DNA from 3 places in the Ornithinibacillus bavariensis genome. Region 1 is predicted to be linked to each of the others. Evidence: riboswitches for the same ligand, from Rfam matches in the RefSeq annotation. Region 1 holds a riboswitch; each other region holds the start of a gene.
What was found. A riboswitch is a leader RNA that binds a small molecule or an ion and turns the genes downstream of it on or off. The one in region 1 is predicted to bind cyclic di-GMP.
Positions count from the first base shown of each region.

Region 2: it holds a riboswitch for cyclic di-GMP, as region 1 does, so the genes downstream of both, HNR27_RS02440 (PilZ domain-containing protein) here and HNR27_RS01710 (chemotaxis protein CheX) in region 1, are expected to answer to the same signal.
Region 3: it holds a riboswitch for cyclic di-GMP, as region 1 does, so the genes downstream of both, HNR27_RS02480 (response regulator transcription factor) here and HNR27_RS01710 (chemotaxis protein CheX) in region 1, are expected to answer to the same signal.

Region 1 is NZ_JBNPWZ010000001.1:376,321-381,565, reverse strand. Features, by position in the region: gene HNR27_RS01720 (chemotaxis protein CheA) at 1-472, opposite strand, end outside; gene HNR27_RS01715 (methyl-accepting chemotaxis protein) at 537-2,279, opposite strand; gene HNR27_RS01710 (chemotaxis protein CheX) at 2,353-2,805, opposite strand; cyclic di-GMP riboswitch class I at 2,883-2,969, opposite strand; gene HNR27_RS01705 (hypothetical protein) at 3,258-3,698, opposite strand; gene HNR27_RS01700 (mannitol-1-phosphate 5-dehydrogenase) at 4,079-5,242, opposite strand; gene HNR27_RS01695 (PTS mannitol transporter subunit IIA) at 5,243-5,245, opposite strand, start outside.
Region 2 is NZ_JBNPWZ010000001.1:536,013-541,257, reverse strand. Features, by position in the region: gene HNR27_RS02450 (YheC/YheD family protein) at 1-343, shown strand, start outside; gene hag (flagellin Hag) at 596-1,432, opposite strand; gene HNR27_RS02440 (PilZ domain-containing protein) at 1,701-2,270, opposite strand; cyclic di-GMP riboswitch class I at 2,377-2,462, opposite strand; gene HNR27_RS02435 (ABC transporter permease) at 2,668-3,519, opposite strand; gene HNR27_RS02430 (ABC transporter permease) at 3,503-4,300, opposite strand; gene HNR27_RS02425 (ABC transporter substrate-binding protein) at 4,579-5,245, opposite strand, start outside.
Region 3 is NZ_JBNPWZ010000001.1:547,601-552,845, forward strand. Features, by position in the region: gene motB (flagellar motor protein MotB) at 1-125, shown strand, start outside; gene HNR27_RS02475 (methyl-accepting chemotaxis protein) at 371-2,065, shown strand; cyclic di-GMP riboswitch class I at 2,203-2,287, shown strand; gene HNR27_RS02480 (response regulator transcription factor) at 2,425-3,060, shown strand; gene HNR27_RS02485 (CynX/NimT family MFS transporter) at 3,438-4,640, shown strand; gene pxpB (5-oxoprolinase subunit PxpB) at 4,655-5,245, shown strand, end outside.

The DNA of each region.
Region 1 (5,245 bases):
GCGAGATAACTGTTGATTGATATTCATCTAACTGGATAGAAAGAGAAGGTAATTCTTCACCTTTCTCTAGACTTACTTCAGTAGTTGCTACCTTCCCATTCTCTAATTCTTGTAATTGAGATACTAAAGCAGTAACATCCTTTTTCCCATCATTCCCATCACTGACAGACTGAACCATTTCCTCAAGTGCTCCTATCGCTGAAAAAGTGATATCGATAACCTTTGTAGATACCTCTAATTCATGATGGCGAATTTTATCCAGAACATTTTCCATTTGATGGGTAAGCGAGGCAATATCTTCGTAACCCATTGTTGCTGACATTCCTTTTAGCGTGTGTGCAGAGCGAAATATCTCCTGAACAATATCAATTTCTGTTGGTTCATTTTCTAATCTTAGTAGATTATCATTAATCGCTTGCAGATGTTCTCGACTCTCATCTAAGAATACTTCTAAATATTGATCTGTATCCATGACGGTCCCTCTTCCTTCTATTTAATATTTTAAGCTAAGCGCTGATGTCTAAATCTATCAATCATTACAACTTAAATTTATGCACTAAACCTGATAGTTCCTCTGAAAGTTTGGCTAGTTCCTCCGAGCTTCCTGCTACTTCCTCCATGATACTGCTTGTTTGTTCTGTTGATGCGGAGGTCTCTTCAACACCTGCTGCTGATTCCTCAGATATTGCTGCAATTTCCTCGATAGAACGTTGCATTTTTTCACTACCTGCTACGATTTCCGTCAGATTATTAGTAATAGTGGAGATGTTATCAGTCATTTCATTTACAGCCTTCTTAATGTTCATTAGTGTTTCCCCAGTTGCAGCAATTTGTACAGTTCCATGTTCTACCTCTTCGTAGCTAACGGTTAAGGATTCAGATACGGCCTTAGATTCCTCTTCAATACCATTCACAATTTCTGTAATATCTGTAACAGATACGGAAACTTGTTCTGCCAGTTTACGAACCTCATCTGCTACTACAGCAAAACCCTTTCCATGCTCTCCAGCTCGTGCTGCTTCAATAGCTGCGTTTAAGGCAAGCAAGTTCGTTTGATCGGCAACATCACGAATAACCGTTACCAGTTCAGTAATTTTCTTCGTCTTATCATCTAACGCTTTCATTTTTTTAACGGTATCTCTCACATCTTGATCAATTTTTAACATCTGTCTAGTTGTATCTTCCATCAGCTTCGTTCCATCCTCTGTCATGGTCAATACTTTTTGTGAGCTTTCTCTTACAACTCCACCGTTTTCACTTGCTTCTTTCACTTTGACAGAGAACTGTGACATACCATTTGCTAAATCACTTGCACTATTAGCCTGCGTTTCTGTTCCAGCTGCTAATTCCTGCATAGTAGACGCAACTTGTTCAGAACCAACTTTTACTTCATTCGCGGATTGTGTTAGCTCCTCACTCTGGCTTGTAACAAATTCAGAAACATGTGTAACATTCTTAATCATCTCGCGTAGATTTGTACTCATATCATTAATAGAACGGGATAATCTACCAATCTCGTCTTTCCCTTGATAATCTATTTGCTCCACAGCAAGATCACCCGAAGCAATCTGATCACTAACTTTTACTACCTTATTTAAGTTTCGAGAGACTGCTCTACTAATAATCAGAACTAGTAGAATCCCAATGATAGTTGATACAATTAATGAAACTAGCTGTACTATAAAGGTTAGATGCTGACTCTTTTGGGTCTCTATAACTACTTCATTACGATCTTTTATTGTGATTTCCTTAAGGTTATCAAGCATGATTACCATTTCGCTTCGAATCTTGTTGGCTTGAATAACATGATATTCAGCAGAAGTAGAATTACCTTCCTGTACTCTAGGAACAATATTTTCTGTAAATAATTCATTCAGTAATTTGTCATTTTCGATAATTTGCTCAAGTAGCTCCAAGTTTCCTTTATCATTGATTTCTTGGCGGAGTTTCTCTACTAAGACATTAAACTCCTCGCTGTACTCTTCATATTCCCTAATAAGATTGGGATCTGCTGTTGCCCAGAAATTTACAATCCGGATACTTTTCGCACGGGTTAATGACCCTAATTCAGTCATATTTAGTGCACGGTTATCACTTTGATCAAGTGCGTTAACATTATTTCCAATATTAGAAACAAGTACTGCCCCTATTATTGAGGATATGCCGAACAATACTAATACTACGGATAATACTAGTCCATATTTCCATCCAATTGAAATATTTCGAAAATGGTGTTTTCCTTGTACACCATGTCTTTTTCTGCTCAACTTGATTTTCATGCTAGTAAACCCCTTTTATGTAAGTTTATTCTTCATTTCCTATGTATTTGAATATACCTTGCGTTTCTTACGACTAATCTACTAATAAGAAAATATTTAAAATACCTGTCGAGTTAAAGATAACTGGTAAGTGAATTGCTTTTTCATAACCAGATATTGTAGTACTTCCCTCTATAATAGTAGGTGAAGTAATGTCCGTTTTTATGCCACTTTGTATAATGGTTGTCGATATTCCACCAGCTAATATATTGCCTAACTCACCACTAAATGAGGCAAGCATGTCATCCTGAACTGGCATACCAAACATCGATTCACCAATCGTACTAAAAACAGCTGACTCCCCAGATAAGATCAGCTTTCCCTTCAAATCTCCGGTAATCCCAATTAATACTCCAAAGTGAAGCTTTAGAAAACTCTCAGACATTTGTGGTTTGCTAATTTCATGCTGAATGGGTATTGTATTTTTAACTGCTGTAATTGCTCCATTAAGAAGGCTTGTAATTGCTTTACTTCTCTCTTCCTGCATTCTGTGTCCCCCCTGTTCGTAAAATAGAAAAGGCCATTCTGATAAAGAATAGCCCTGTATCTATACAGTTTTACTTCTTTGGTAACCAGGCGATCATAACCAAAAATGGCTTTAGACCCTAGGCTTTGCGTCCTATTTTTTCAAATAGTTTGCCTTTATCAGTAGTAGAAAATATTTAGTCTATAGTAAAAAAGTACCATACAATGGTAGTATAGTGCAATAGAAATAGTATCTGAAATAGCTGTTTATTTAAATCAACATCTACAGTTTCAAGAAATCTATCAATATGTTCATGTTTAAATGGAACTACCTAGCACTGCTGATTGGTTTCAAGAACGAGCCTCTATCAAGGGATAGCTTACACTAACAATTTTCTTCGATACGCCTACATGTACTCTAGTATCCTATTATTCACATAAAAAACACCACCTTCCATATCTAGAAGATGGCTTTTATTTCTTTTTCTTTCGTAAAAAGAGCCCAGCAGCAATCACTGCACTTCCTGCCCCCATATACTTTAGCCCAGTGATTGTTTTCTGCTTCCAGTAGCTTCGTATCGATTCCATATCACGAATAAGATCTGATATCTCCTCGTAAATATAGCGCCTCTCCATTGGCGTAAGGTTCCTTGATTTCAAACCTTCACTTAAACTTTTAATCGATGTACAATTTCTTACCTTATCTTTATCCGATAGCTTTGTACTAATCTCATTTATCATCTCTAGGTATCGAAGAATTTCTCTAGCAAATCGAACAGCATCGGATCTTCTGATTAAATCACTAATATAGTTCTCTAATTCTAAATCTCGAAGTTCACCTAATTGGTGAACTACTTCAAAAATCTCGTCATTAAATCCTTCAATATTAAACTCGCGTGTATTCATTCGTCCCACAAGTGTTCACCCTATGTCTTCATTATCGTTAGAAGTTCAAAATCTCTAACTAATCATACAACATTCTACCCAAAAAGCAATGACATATTTGATTACAATTATATTTCAAAATAAAACATATAGATGAGGCTATGACAAAACAAAAACAATTAACTCAGATGACCAATAATCCACTGTTTTTTCGGAGGATAAATAAGAAGATTTAGCGGAAGAAAGGGCATCGGTGAGACCCCTTTGGAGGGAGGAACAAGGAGGCTCACCAACCACATGGGTAGTACAAAGTCTAATAGTTTTGGAGCAGATGTTGCCTCTGGTAATAAGGGCGTAGTATATTTCTGGTGCGTTCTTTGTACCGAACTAATAATTAATATTCTATACTCCTAGCCCCGTATATAGGCATTTATATTTTCCATTTCTTTCATAATAATTGGTACCAAGGCATGGTCTGATTTTAGACCTGAAATTCTTTCTAACGCATGCCTATACCCTTGCTTTTCTATCAGTTGTTGAAGTTCAACTGCCTCTCTATCCATTTCATGTGAATACATCAGTGCTGCGGCTATTACCTTTGCAAGCATTATTGGACTTTTACCGGTTATTTCCCAGTACATTTTGGCAGGTTGAATTAACCGATCATTAGGACCAAGCTTACGAATAGGGCCCCGGCTAACCCTTGCAACATCATCTGATATATGTGGATTTTTAAAACGGTTAATGATTTTTGAAACGTACTCCTGATGGACAGCCCTATTAAACCCATATGTTTGAATGATTGCCTCACCTGATTCGCCTAACGCACCTTCCAATATTTCTAATACCGACCTATCCTGCATAGCCTCATAAATGGTGTGATATCCCATCAAGTGACCAATATATGCAGGAACTGCATGTCCAGTATTCACTGTAAAAAGCTTCCGCTCAATATATGGTTTTAAATCATCCACATAAGTAATTCCAGTAATTTCTGGTATCTTGCCTTTAAAAGCAGTTTTTTCAACTACCCATTCAAAGTATGGCTCAACTAAGACCTCTAATCGATCATGATTCATTTGATTTGGAACAATACGATCCACTGCTGCATTCGGAAAACCTACTAAACTATTCAATTCTCCATGGTCTTTTTCTGCAATATGCTTATAAACATGCTCCTTCAAAATATCGCTACCACCGACCATATTTTCACAAGCAATGACGTTAATTGGTTTTGGATTTTTGTGCAACCTTTCCTGAAGTCCTTTTGCCACAAGTTCCGAAATTAATTCTAGTACGTTAGGGCCAACTGCAGTAGTAATTAAATCTGCATTCACAATTGCTTGAACGACCTTCTCAGAATCTATCATACTATTAATACCTGAAATATTTCGAACTGTAAGTACTTCTTTTTTTTCATCGGCTAACACAACATCATACTTTTGTTTACGATTAATCTCATCAATTACCTTCCCATTCACATCTACAAATAGCGTATGAAAGCTGGATTGATAAAGCAATGCACCAATAAATCCCCTACCAATATTTCCAGCTCCAAAATGTACTGCAAGCATTTA
Region 2 (5,245 bases), 160 kb from region 1:
TACAGCGAATTGGAAGAGTTCTAGTATATATTTGGAAAGAGAAACAGACATGTTAGAAGAAATGTTTGAAGACAATATAGACATAATAATTAAGACTATTGAAGATATGTATTCCCTGGATGCAAGCAGCATTCTTTCTGATGTCAGGGATATATCTGAAAAAGTTGCAAGAAAACTTGATTCGCAATTTAGGAATATATCGGAGCTAAATATCACTTTTGGAATACGTAGCAACAGTGAACTCTGCATCTTAGAGGTTGATCCAAGTGGCCCAAATAAAATCTATCATGCAATAGAATTAGCCGAAAATATTATGCTACTAGCTGACAATGCTACTAGCTGACAATGCTACTAGAATTAATCCATAATAATTAGGAGTGTAGACGAACGAATTAGAAAGAGATGTATACTCTTTTTCTTACACAGTTTTGTTTACACTCCTTTAACTATCTAAAAAGTAGTACGTGATTCACGGAATCCATGCTGTATAACCTACTGAATGATAATTTATAGATTGGAAGGATCCTTATACTTCCTCTTTATGTAAAAAGCGAGAAGCCATATACATAGCTTCTCGCTTACTCATATTATGAAATTAACGAAGTAATTGTAATACTCCTTGAGGCTGTTGGTTAGCTTGAGCTAACATAGATTGTGCTGCTTGAGTTAGGATGTTATTCTTAGTGAATTCCATCATTTCTTTTGCCATGTCAGTATCTCTAATACGAGACTCTGCAGCAGTTAAGTTCTCAGCAGATGCACCTAAGTTATTGATAGTGTGCTCTAGACGGTTTTGAATAGCACCAAGGCTAGAACGCTGTGTAGATACTGTGTTGATAGCATCATCAATTGCTTTTAATTGAGTGTCGAAATCAGTTTCTTCGAAAGCTGTAACATCAATTTCGTTTACTCCTAGAGCTTCTGCTGACATATCACCAATTGTAATATTTAATTGTTGACCACCATTTGCTCCAATTTGTAAAGTACCTTCAAACGTACCATCTAGCAATGCTTTACCGTTAAATTCAGTACGGTCAGAAATACCTTTAGATCCAGCTTCTCCACCTAGTTCTTCAATAAGTGCAGAGATTTCTTTTTGAATTGCTGCTAGATCTTCTGGCTCTTGAGTACCAGTGTTACCAGCTTGAACAGTTAGTTCACGCATACGTTGTAGGATTGCATGAGTTTCGTTTAAAGCACCTTCAGCAGTTTGGATTAAAGAAATACCATCTTGAGCATTCTTAGAAGCCATTTCTAAACCTTTAATTTGTCCACGCATTTTTTCAGAGATTGCTAGACCTGCAGCATCATCTCCAGCTTTGTTGATACGAAGACCTGAAGAAAGTTTTTCTAGTGAGCTTTGAACTGCACCAGTGTTAACACCTAATTGACGGTGTGCGTTTAACGCAGAAATATTGTGATTGATAATCATAATTTTCTTACCTCCATGTAATTGTTTTATTTTTTGCGAGTCACATCCTTATGGCTCGCATGTATAACAACTCATCCTGAGTTATTATCAAATTTGTTTTCTAAATGTTTGGCCTAAACATTTACATTCATCATGATGATGTACCATTTATATCGGCACAAAAAAAATATGTTTAATCTTTTTTGAAAAAAAATTATTATTTTTTGTAGAATCATAGAAACTCACAATAAAAAAAGAAAAAATTTGAACAAAAAAGAGTCCACGGTACTTAAACCATAGACTCTTCCCCAATCATTCCTACTTTTATTCGCTTTTTTCTACGCTCTGCCATTATCTGATTCAATAGTTGATATAACAGCTCTCTATCTTCGTCAAACAGATTGGTGAACTGAACCCCATATCCAAATCTATCTCTATCCGGATATAATTCCTTCCTAACAATTCTACCTTTGACAATGAACATACTATCCTTTAAGGAAAACCGCAGTTTAATCCTAATTTCTTCCTCAATTGGATATTCAAACTCCCCAACAACCTTCACACCACCCACGCTTATGTTCTTCAATACACCATTAAAGAATTTTGGGTTTAATGCTTCATTCTCTATGTCGAGAAATTCTACAAAGCATGGAACATCATCTAAATTTACACGAAAATTTTCTCTAAGGTTTATGCCAGTGAAAGTTGGGTAAGCTGGAGGTTCATTCTTATCCTGGGTAGTTGTGCTTTCCATTGTTAAATGAGGTTTTTGGGATGATTTACGTAATAATAAATATAAAGACAGTATTAATAGGAATACAACTCCCAACAGAATATAAATCCATACTGTGTAATCCATTATCTCACCTCACTTTAATTAAATTTGCTTTCGAAAATAGGTGTGAAGAGTTAATGAAATTTAGGAGAACCCAAGTAGTATCTCCCTAACTATAGTTCCGGCTTTCTTCGGTAGCAAGGCAGCCATCACTCAAACGGTATTAGGCCCTTTGCTTTGCGTCCCTATCTTTCGATAGGTTTGCCTTTTTCGAAAAATATATCTAGTGCCATTATACTATAAATATTTCCATAATTCGACAAATTTTCTATTAAAAATACTAAATAACCATAGCAATTAATAAAAATAATAGAAAAGACCTATTCCATAAGTCCTCTTTAATGGTTAAAGTGTCCCCGGATTATTTTTGAATCTTTTTCTTTCTCTAAACAAAAAAAGCATGCAACAATGCATGCTTCCATTATGTTAAAAGCTTTCGATCCTTCCGATTTGTAAAGCGCATAAATAACATCAGTGATAGTAATACAAGCACCATCAATAATAACGACAATGCTGCACCAAGCTGCCAGTTCATCTCAACTAGGAATGCATCACGAATTACATTTCCAACCATCAACAGTTTACCGCCAGTAAATAAATCCGTTACGACGAATACACTTATTGCTGGTACGAAAGTAATGATGAATCCAGCCAGAATACCAGGGAAAGTCAACGGTAGAGTAACATTCAGGAATGTTTTTATCGGTCTTGCACCGAGATCCTCTGATGCTTCTAAAAAGGTTTTATCCAACTGTTCAATCGATGAATAAATGGGTAATATCATAAATGGCAAGAAACCATAAACTAAACCGATGATAACTCCACCTGGAGAGTACAGCAATGCTAATGGCTCTTTAATAATACCTAAATCCATTAATACATTGTTGATAACCCCTTTATTATTCATTAAGATAATCCATGAATATAATCGAACAAGTAAGTTCGTCCAGAACGGTACCATAACAAGTAAGAGTAATAAGTTTTTCCACTTACCAGCGTGTGCGATAAAATATGCAAATGGATATGCAACAATAAGGCATACGATAGTTGCTACTAATGCCCACCAAATGGATTGCCAAATAACTTTGGCATAAAGTGAGCTGAATGCAGAAGCGTAGGCTTTTGTACTAAACTTATAGATAATAGCACCAAAATCACCATTGGTTGTGAAGCTGATTACCGCAATAAAGATAACTGGTACTACTAAAAATAATGTTAACCAAAACAGACTGGGGGATAACAGTAAATAGGCTTTTTTAAAGCTTTTTCTCATTTAAATTTTCCCCCTTCCTCATTCTTAGTCCTACCACTACTACGACAATTACCATTAATAATATGATGATCGTCGATAATGCGTTAACCTCTGGTGAAACGCCTAGACGTACCATCGAATAAACAAGTACCGGTAACGTATTACTACCAGGCCCTAAAGTAAAGAACGAAATGACAAATTCATCTAATGAAATGGTAAATGCTAACAATGCTCCAGCCATTATCCCAGGAAAAATGAGTGGAAATGTTACTCTCCAAAAGGTCTGCCATTCGTTTGCACCTAAGTCCTTTGCCGCTTCTTCAAGTGAACTATCAAAGGAGGATAATCTAGCTAAAACGACTAGCATTACATAGGAAATCGTGATGGCAACATGACCGGGAATTGCTGTATTCAAGCCTAAAGACATATTTAGTAGTCCATAAATTGCAAGCAATGCTACCGCAACAACAATATCCGGAATAACAACCGGAATATAAAATAGAAACTCAACAGATTTCTTACCAATAAAGGTATAGCGATGTAATGCTAATGCTGCAAGAGTACCTAAAATGGTAGCAATAATAGTGGTAATAACCGCTATATATAAGCTACTTAATGTCGCTCCAATTAGTTGGCTGTTCTTAAATAATGAACCATACCATTCTAGGGTAAAGCCGGTCCAAACCGTTCCTAGCTTAGAATCATTAAATGAAAATATAATCACAAATAAAATAGGGATATAAAAGAATAAAAAGACGAGTAGGGAAAACGAAAATAATATTTTCTTCGTTCTAGCTCTCACATTTTCCACCTACCTTCCTATTAGAAAAGCATAAGACGCCCGGGTATAGACGTACTAACTGTGCCTGGCAATGCCAGGTGGGTCGACGTTGGCCGTAACGACCGATTTTAGTCGACATTCCTTTTATCAAAAGTTAATGTAGAATTATCTTGAACTGAAGGAGTCCGCTAGTGATTGACACATGAAGCTAGACAACTTCGTAATAAACATATGAGAAGAGGATGTCCTAAGTAAGTAATAAACCTTAACTTAAGACAGCCTCTCTATGAAATTCTGAATTATTCAACCTTAGCTTCCTGGAATAAACGGTTCATGTATTGTGTCCGCTCTGTATCAAGTGGAAGGTTCCACTTCGCATTTTTGATGACTTCATCAGGGAATTGCATTCCAGGGCTATTTTTAATTTCATCTGGTAAAATCTTCAATGCTTCATCATTCGGATTTCCATAAGGGATAAATTCCGAAAGCTTTTTACTTACTTCTGGACGTAGCAAGTAGTTAATAAACACTTCAGCCGTGTATTTATTCTTAGCTGTTTTTGGAATTGCCATAGCATCTAGCCACACAATTCCACCCTCTTTAGGAAGAACAAAATCGATGTTTTCATTCTCTAACCAAGCAGTAGATGCAGAACCAGAGTATGCATGTGCAATCCATACTTCACCACTAACTAATCGATCAGATGGTGTTGCATCAAATGCTAATACATTTGGAACTACTTCTTTTAATTTATTAAATCCTTCCTCTAGCTGTTCTTTAGTAGGATCATTCATATCATTACCTAATAGCTGCTGAAGCATATTTGATACTTCTTTAGACTCCTCTAGTAGTGCAACTTTCCCTTTATATTCTGGGTTCCATAGGTCTGCCCAGCTTGTAGGAGGTTCTTTAATGAATTCTTTATTATAAGCAATTCCGTCATAACCGTACATAAATGGTACGGAA
Region 3 (5,245 bases), 170 kb from region 1:
CAAAGGGATATGGTGAATATAAACCTATTGTTCCTAACAATAGTACGGAAAATCGATCCAAAAACCGTCGTGTTGAAGTGTTAATTTTACCGAATTACGATATTGCAGGTAAAATTGAAAAATAAAAATTACTTCATTTATCCATTCAGTAATACTTTACAAAAAGAGTTAGCTCCTTGTAATAATATTGCAGGTGCTACTCTTTTTTGTGTTTTCTTGGATAATATTACCAAGTAATCTCTTAGCAATTACTATTAAGAATCGTGCAATCCATCTCGATATAGAGGATAGGTCTTAGTGTGGGCAGTACCTTTAACGTATAACCTCTGTCTCGTCATTAAGGAAAACTACAGAAGAGAGGTATCTATAGGTGAAGAATTTATTTAATTTTAAGAGTGTGAGAACGAAGGTTTTATTTGGCTTTTTAGCAGTAATAGTTCTAGTGTTACTATTGGCATTATTCATCTTAACGAATATAAATAAAGCTGTTGAGAATACAAAGGAAATGATTAATAAACAAGTACCTTTGTTAATTGCTGATGAAGAGATTTCCTTTAACATGGTAAATCGAGCTGGGCTAGTTCGATCATATTTTTTATATGATGATTATCATGCTAGAGACTTATTTGAAGAGCAAATAGAGGAAAGTATCAATCTGGAAAATATAATCATGGAATTAAGTGATTCAAAGGATATTAAGGCATTAATTGATAAGAAGGTTGAATGGGGAACATTAATCAATGAAGCTTTTTCAGAATATGACAGTGGAAATAAAGAAGCAGCCTTAAGAATTATGCAGGATCAAGTAAACCCACTAGAAAGTGAGATAATCAATGGGTTTAAAGATTCCGCTAAATTGAGAGAGGAGCTTATTATTGAACAAGGACAGGAAGTCATTAAAAACGGAACCTTAAGTACGGTTACTAGCTTTATAGTTTCAATACTGGTGATTATTTTAGGAGTGATAATCGCAATTATCACTTCTAAAACAATTACCACTCCTATAAAAAAAGTAATGATCAAAATGAAGCAAATGGCTTCGGGGGATCTATATCAAGATGCATTGGTTACAAGCACAAGAGATGAAATAGGCCAATTAGTTGTTGCTACAAATGAAATGCATGAAAATATGCGAGCGATGCTTAACCAAATTAATGTAGTTTCAGATATGGTTTCTGGTCAGAGTATAGAGTTAACACAATCCGCCAATGAAGTACGTGAGGGTGCAGAGCAAATTGCATCCACTATGGACGAATTAGCTTCTGGAACAGAAAACCAAGCGAATAGTGCTGGAGATCTATCAGCTGTGATGAATTCCTTTTCAGTTCGTGTACAAGAAGCGAATGAGAAAAGCAAACATATTGAAAAAGATTCAAAAGAAATATTACAGCTAACCGATGAAGGGAGTAGCTTAATGAAATCTTCAACCAAGCAAATGTATAAAATTGATCAAATTGTTCATGATGCTGTCAAGAAGGTTGAAGGTTTAGATACACATACACAAAACATATCTAATCTAGTTTCAGTGATCAAAGCTATTGCTGATCAGACAAACTTATTAGCACTTAATGCAGCAATAGAAGCAGCAAGGGCTGGCGAACATGGTAAAGGATTTGCAGTAGTTGCAGATGAGGTTCGAAAACTAGCAGAGCAGGTCTCTTTATCAGTTAGCGATATTACGCAAATTGTGACTAATATTCAAGTCGAATCGACAATTGTGACAGAGTCCCTACAAGAAGGGTATAAAGAAGTTCAGGTTGGAACAGTAAACATTGGAGCAACAGATGAGACCTTTACTAAAATCAATCAAGCTATTTCAAGTATGGCTAAAGGTATTTCTACGATAACGAATAATCTAACAACTATTGCAGCTAATAGTCAAGAGATGAATGGCTCTATCCAGGAGATAGCAGCTATTTCTGAGGAAGCTGCTGCAGGAGTAGAGCAAACTACTGCCTCTGCACAACAAGTTAGGAGTTCTATGGAAGAAGTAGCAGTTAGTTCCGAGCAATTAGCGGAGCAATCAGAAGAATTAAATCAACTCATTCGTAAGTTCAGACTATAACATATATACCAGTTATTGCCATTTTGTTCCAAAATAACTGGTTTTTTAAGAGCGAATTAAATTTCCAATATCTCTCGGTTGCTTTTTTATAAGAAGTTCGATAACATTGACTTTGTGTTTTTAAATCAAAAATGAACACTTGTAAAAGGCAAACTATCTGAAAAGGTAGGACGCAAAGCCTAGGGTCTAAGGTTGAAAGACTATGATAGCCTGGTTGCCGAGATGGATGTATCCATATGATATTGACACCGGCTATTCTATTTTTTGGAATAGCTTTTTTTCTTGTTAAGTATGGGGAGTCTATACATAGCGCCATTTAGGTACAAGGCAATACAGTTACTTGGATGGGGGATAAATGAATGAGTGTGATAACAGTAGTTAAAGAAAAAGATTTAGTGCGGGATATCATAATAGAAAAACTACAAGAGAAATTGCCAGAGCACTCATGGAATGCAGTAAGCTCAAGGGAGCTTGAGAAACAAACTACTTGTACGTATCAAACTGATCTGCTCTTAGTGGACATACATGCAAATGTAGATTGTAAAAAAATTATAGAAGATTGTCGTAGTCACAGTACCAGAATTGCAATTTGGGCAACTGAGGGCGATCAAAATGTATTACGAGACTTTTTTCGATATGGCTTGAATGGTTATTTTTATAATGGGATGGAATTAAGTGAACTTATCTTTGCTATTAATTCCATACTGCAAGATCAGCAGTATATCCATCCTAAACTATCTGCTGTATTATTAAAGGATTATGTTAAACTCACTAGCGAAGAACCGGAAAGACCAAAAGGGATATTAACTGAACAGGAATGGAAGGTTCTTGAAGAGCTTGGGAAAGGGCTTAACAATTGTAGCATTGCTAAAGAATTGTTTATTTCAACGAGAACGGTTAATAATCATGTAAGTTCCATTCTAAAAAAGTTACATGTTTCTGATCGTACAAATGCAGTGATTAAGGCCATTAAAAATAAGTGGATAACGCTATAGTATCTAAATGGACAGAGGATTTAACTCTGTCCATTTTTAAAAGGAGAAATTAGCGATTACATAAGCTGTACGAAAAGATAGAAAGATAGTCTAAATCGACCTTTTTTAAACGCAATTGTAAAATCTTCATAAATTTCCATAATAATTAAGAAACTCCGCCTAATAAGCTTTTGTCATTTTTTGACATTAAAGGATTATTTCCGAGGAAATATCTTCATTGCTTCCTAAAGATGTATTACTCCAATTTTTTGTAATGAATAACGCTGATTTTTTTTCTAATACTCATTTCTTCAAAAATTCCAATCCGCCATCTTTCCCTATAGCTTATCCAATATGCTATAGTAAATGAAGCAATATATCGGAGGGGGTAACAACTTTTGGACTTAAATCAACAGCACGTACAAGAAGACCAGCTATATAAATTTATGTTAATTGCAGGAATAATTATTGTTTCCTTTAATCTACGTCCGGCAATTACTTCTGTTGGACCTCTCATTACAACCATTCGGGATGATATAGGATTAACAAATTGGAGTGCAGGTCTGTTAACTAGCTTGCCTCTACTTGCCTTTGCGTTTATGTCACCTATTGCAGCTAAGCTAGGCAATCGTTTCTCAAATGAGCGTACAATGCTATGGGGCTTAATGATTCTCACAATTGGAATTTCCTTAAGATCAATATCCATGATTTTTTTATTGGTCGTTGGAACGATTCTGGTTGGTATTGGTATTGCAGTGTGTAATGTGCTATTACCAGGGGTTATTAAGGAAAAATTTCCTTTGAAGGTTGGATTGATGACCAGTGTGTACTCGACGGGAATGGGAACCTTTGCCGCTCTAGCTTCTGGGTTAAGCGTGCCTTTAGCCAGTGGGTTCAAATTAGGATGGAACCTTGCACTTTTCGTGTGGGTTATCCCAACACTACTTGGTATTGTAATATGGTTCTATCTTGCCAGAAAAGAAAACGGAAATAAAAACGTTGATTCTCTTAATTTTGCAGATAACTCCCATAGCTTATGGAGTAATGCATTAGCATGGCAAATAGCTTTTTATATGGGATTACAATCATTTCTATTTTATGTGACGATTTCATGGTTGCCAGAAATTTTGCATGCAACAGGTGTTAGTATGGAGGCTGCGGGATGGATGCTATCATTAATGCAATTCATCGGTCTGCCGGCAAGTTTTTTTGTTCCGGTATTAGCTGGAAAATATTCTTCCCAACGGTTGCTAGTCGTACTGCTAGGCATATCGTCAATTTGTGGCTATTTGGGATTATTACTTGGTAATTCGCATATGGCCATGTTTATCAGTATTGTATTCTTAGGTATTGGCTTGGGTGGTACGTTTCCATTAGCACTTACATTATTAGGACTCCGTTCTCGAAATGCTCGTCAAGCTGCTAATTTATCTGGAATGGCTCAGTCGCTTGGGTATTTATTGGCAGCTATTGGCCCGATGTTATTTGGATTTTTATTTGATATTACCCATGCCTGGACTCTTCCGTTAATAACATTAATATTTATTACGGTTTTAGTTATTACTTTTGGATTAGGGGCAGGTCGTAACAAATTTGTGTAAGTGGAGGAATAGTCATGCAAATTCAACCGAATGGGGATCAGGCTGTAATCATTCAATTTTCGGCAGATGTTTCTCTGGAAACGAATATAAAGATAAATCAATTTTGCTTGAAACTTGAAAGTTCTAACTTAAAAGGAGTAGTAGAATGGGTTCCCTCGTATAATTCGGTTACGATTTATTACGATCCAAGTATTATTCTATATCAGGAATTAGTAGAAAGAATCAGTTTGCTTGCACAGGAAACTGATAATGATTCCCCAATAGATCAAAGAACCATCTTTATCCCAGTATTGTATGGGGGAGAACATGGACCAGATTTACAAAAACTCGCTAATTCGAAGGGCATCTCGGAAGAAGAAATCATTGCCCTCCACGAAGAACCAACCTATCTCATTTATATGCTTGGCTTCTTACCTGGGTTTCCTTATTTAGGAGGTCTTAATCATAGATTATCTGCACCTAGATTAGAAAAACCGAGGGCTATAGTACCAGCAGGTTCTGTTGGTATAGCGCATGGACAAACAGGAATATACCCAATTGATTCTCCTGGAGGTTGGAATATTATTGGACGGACACCTGTTGAGATATATAATCCAGCTCAAGCG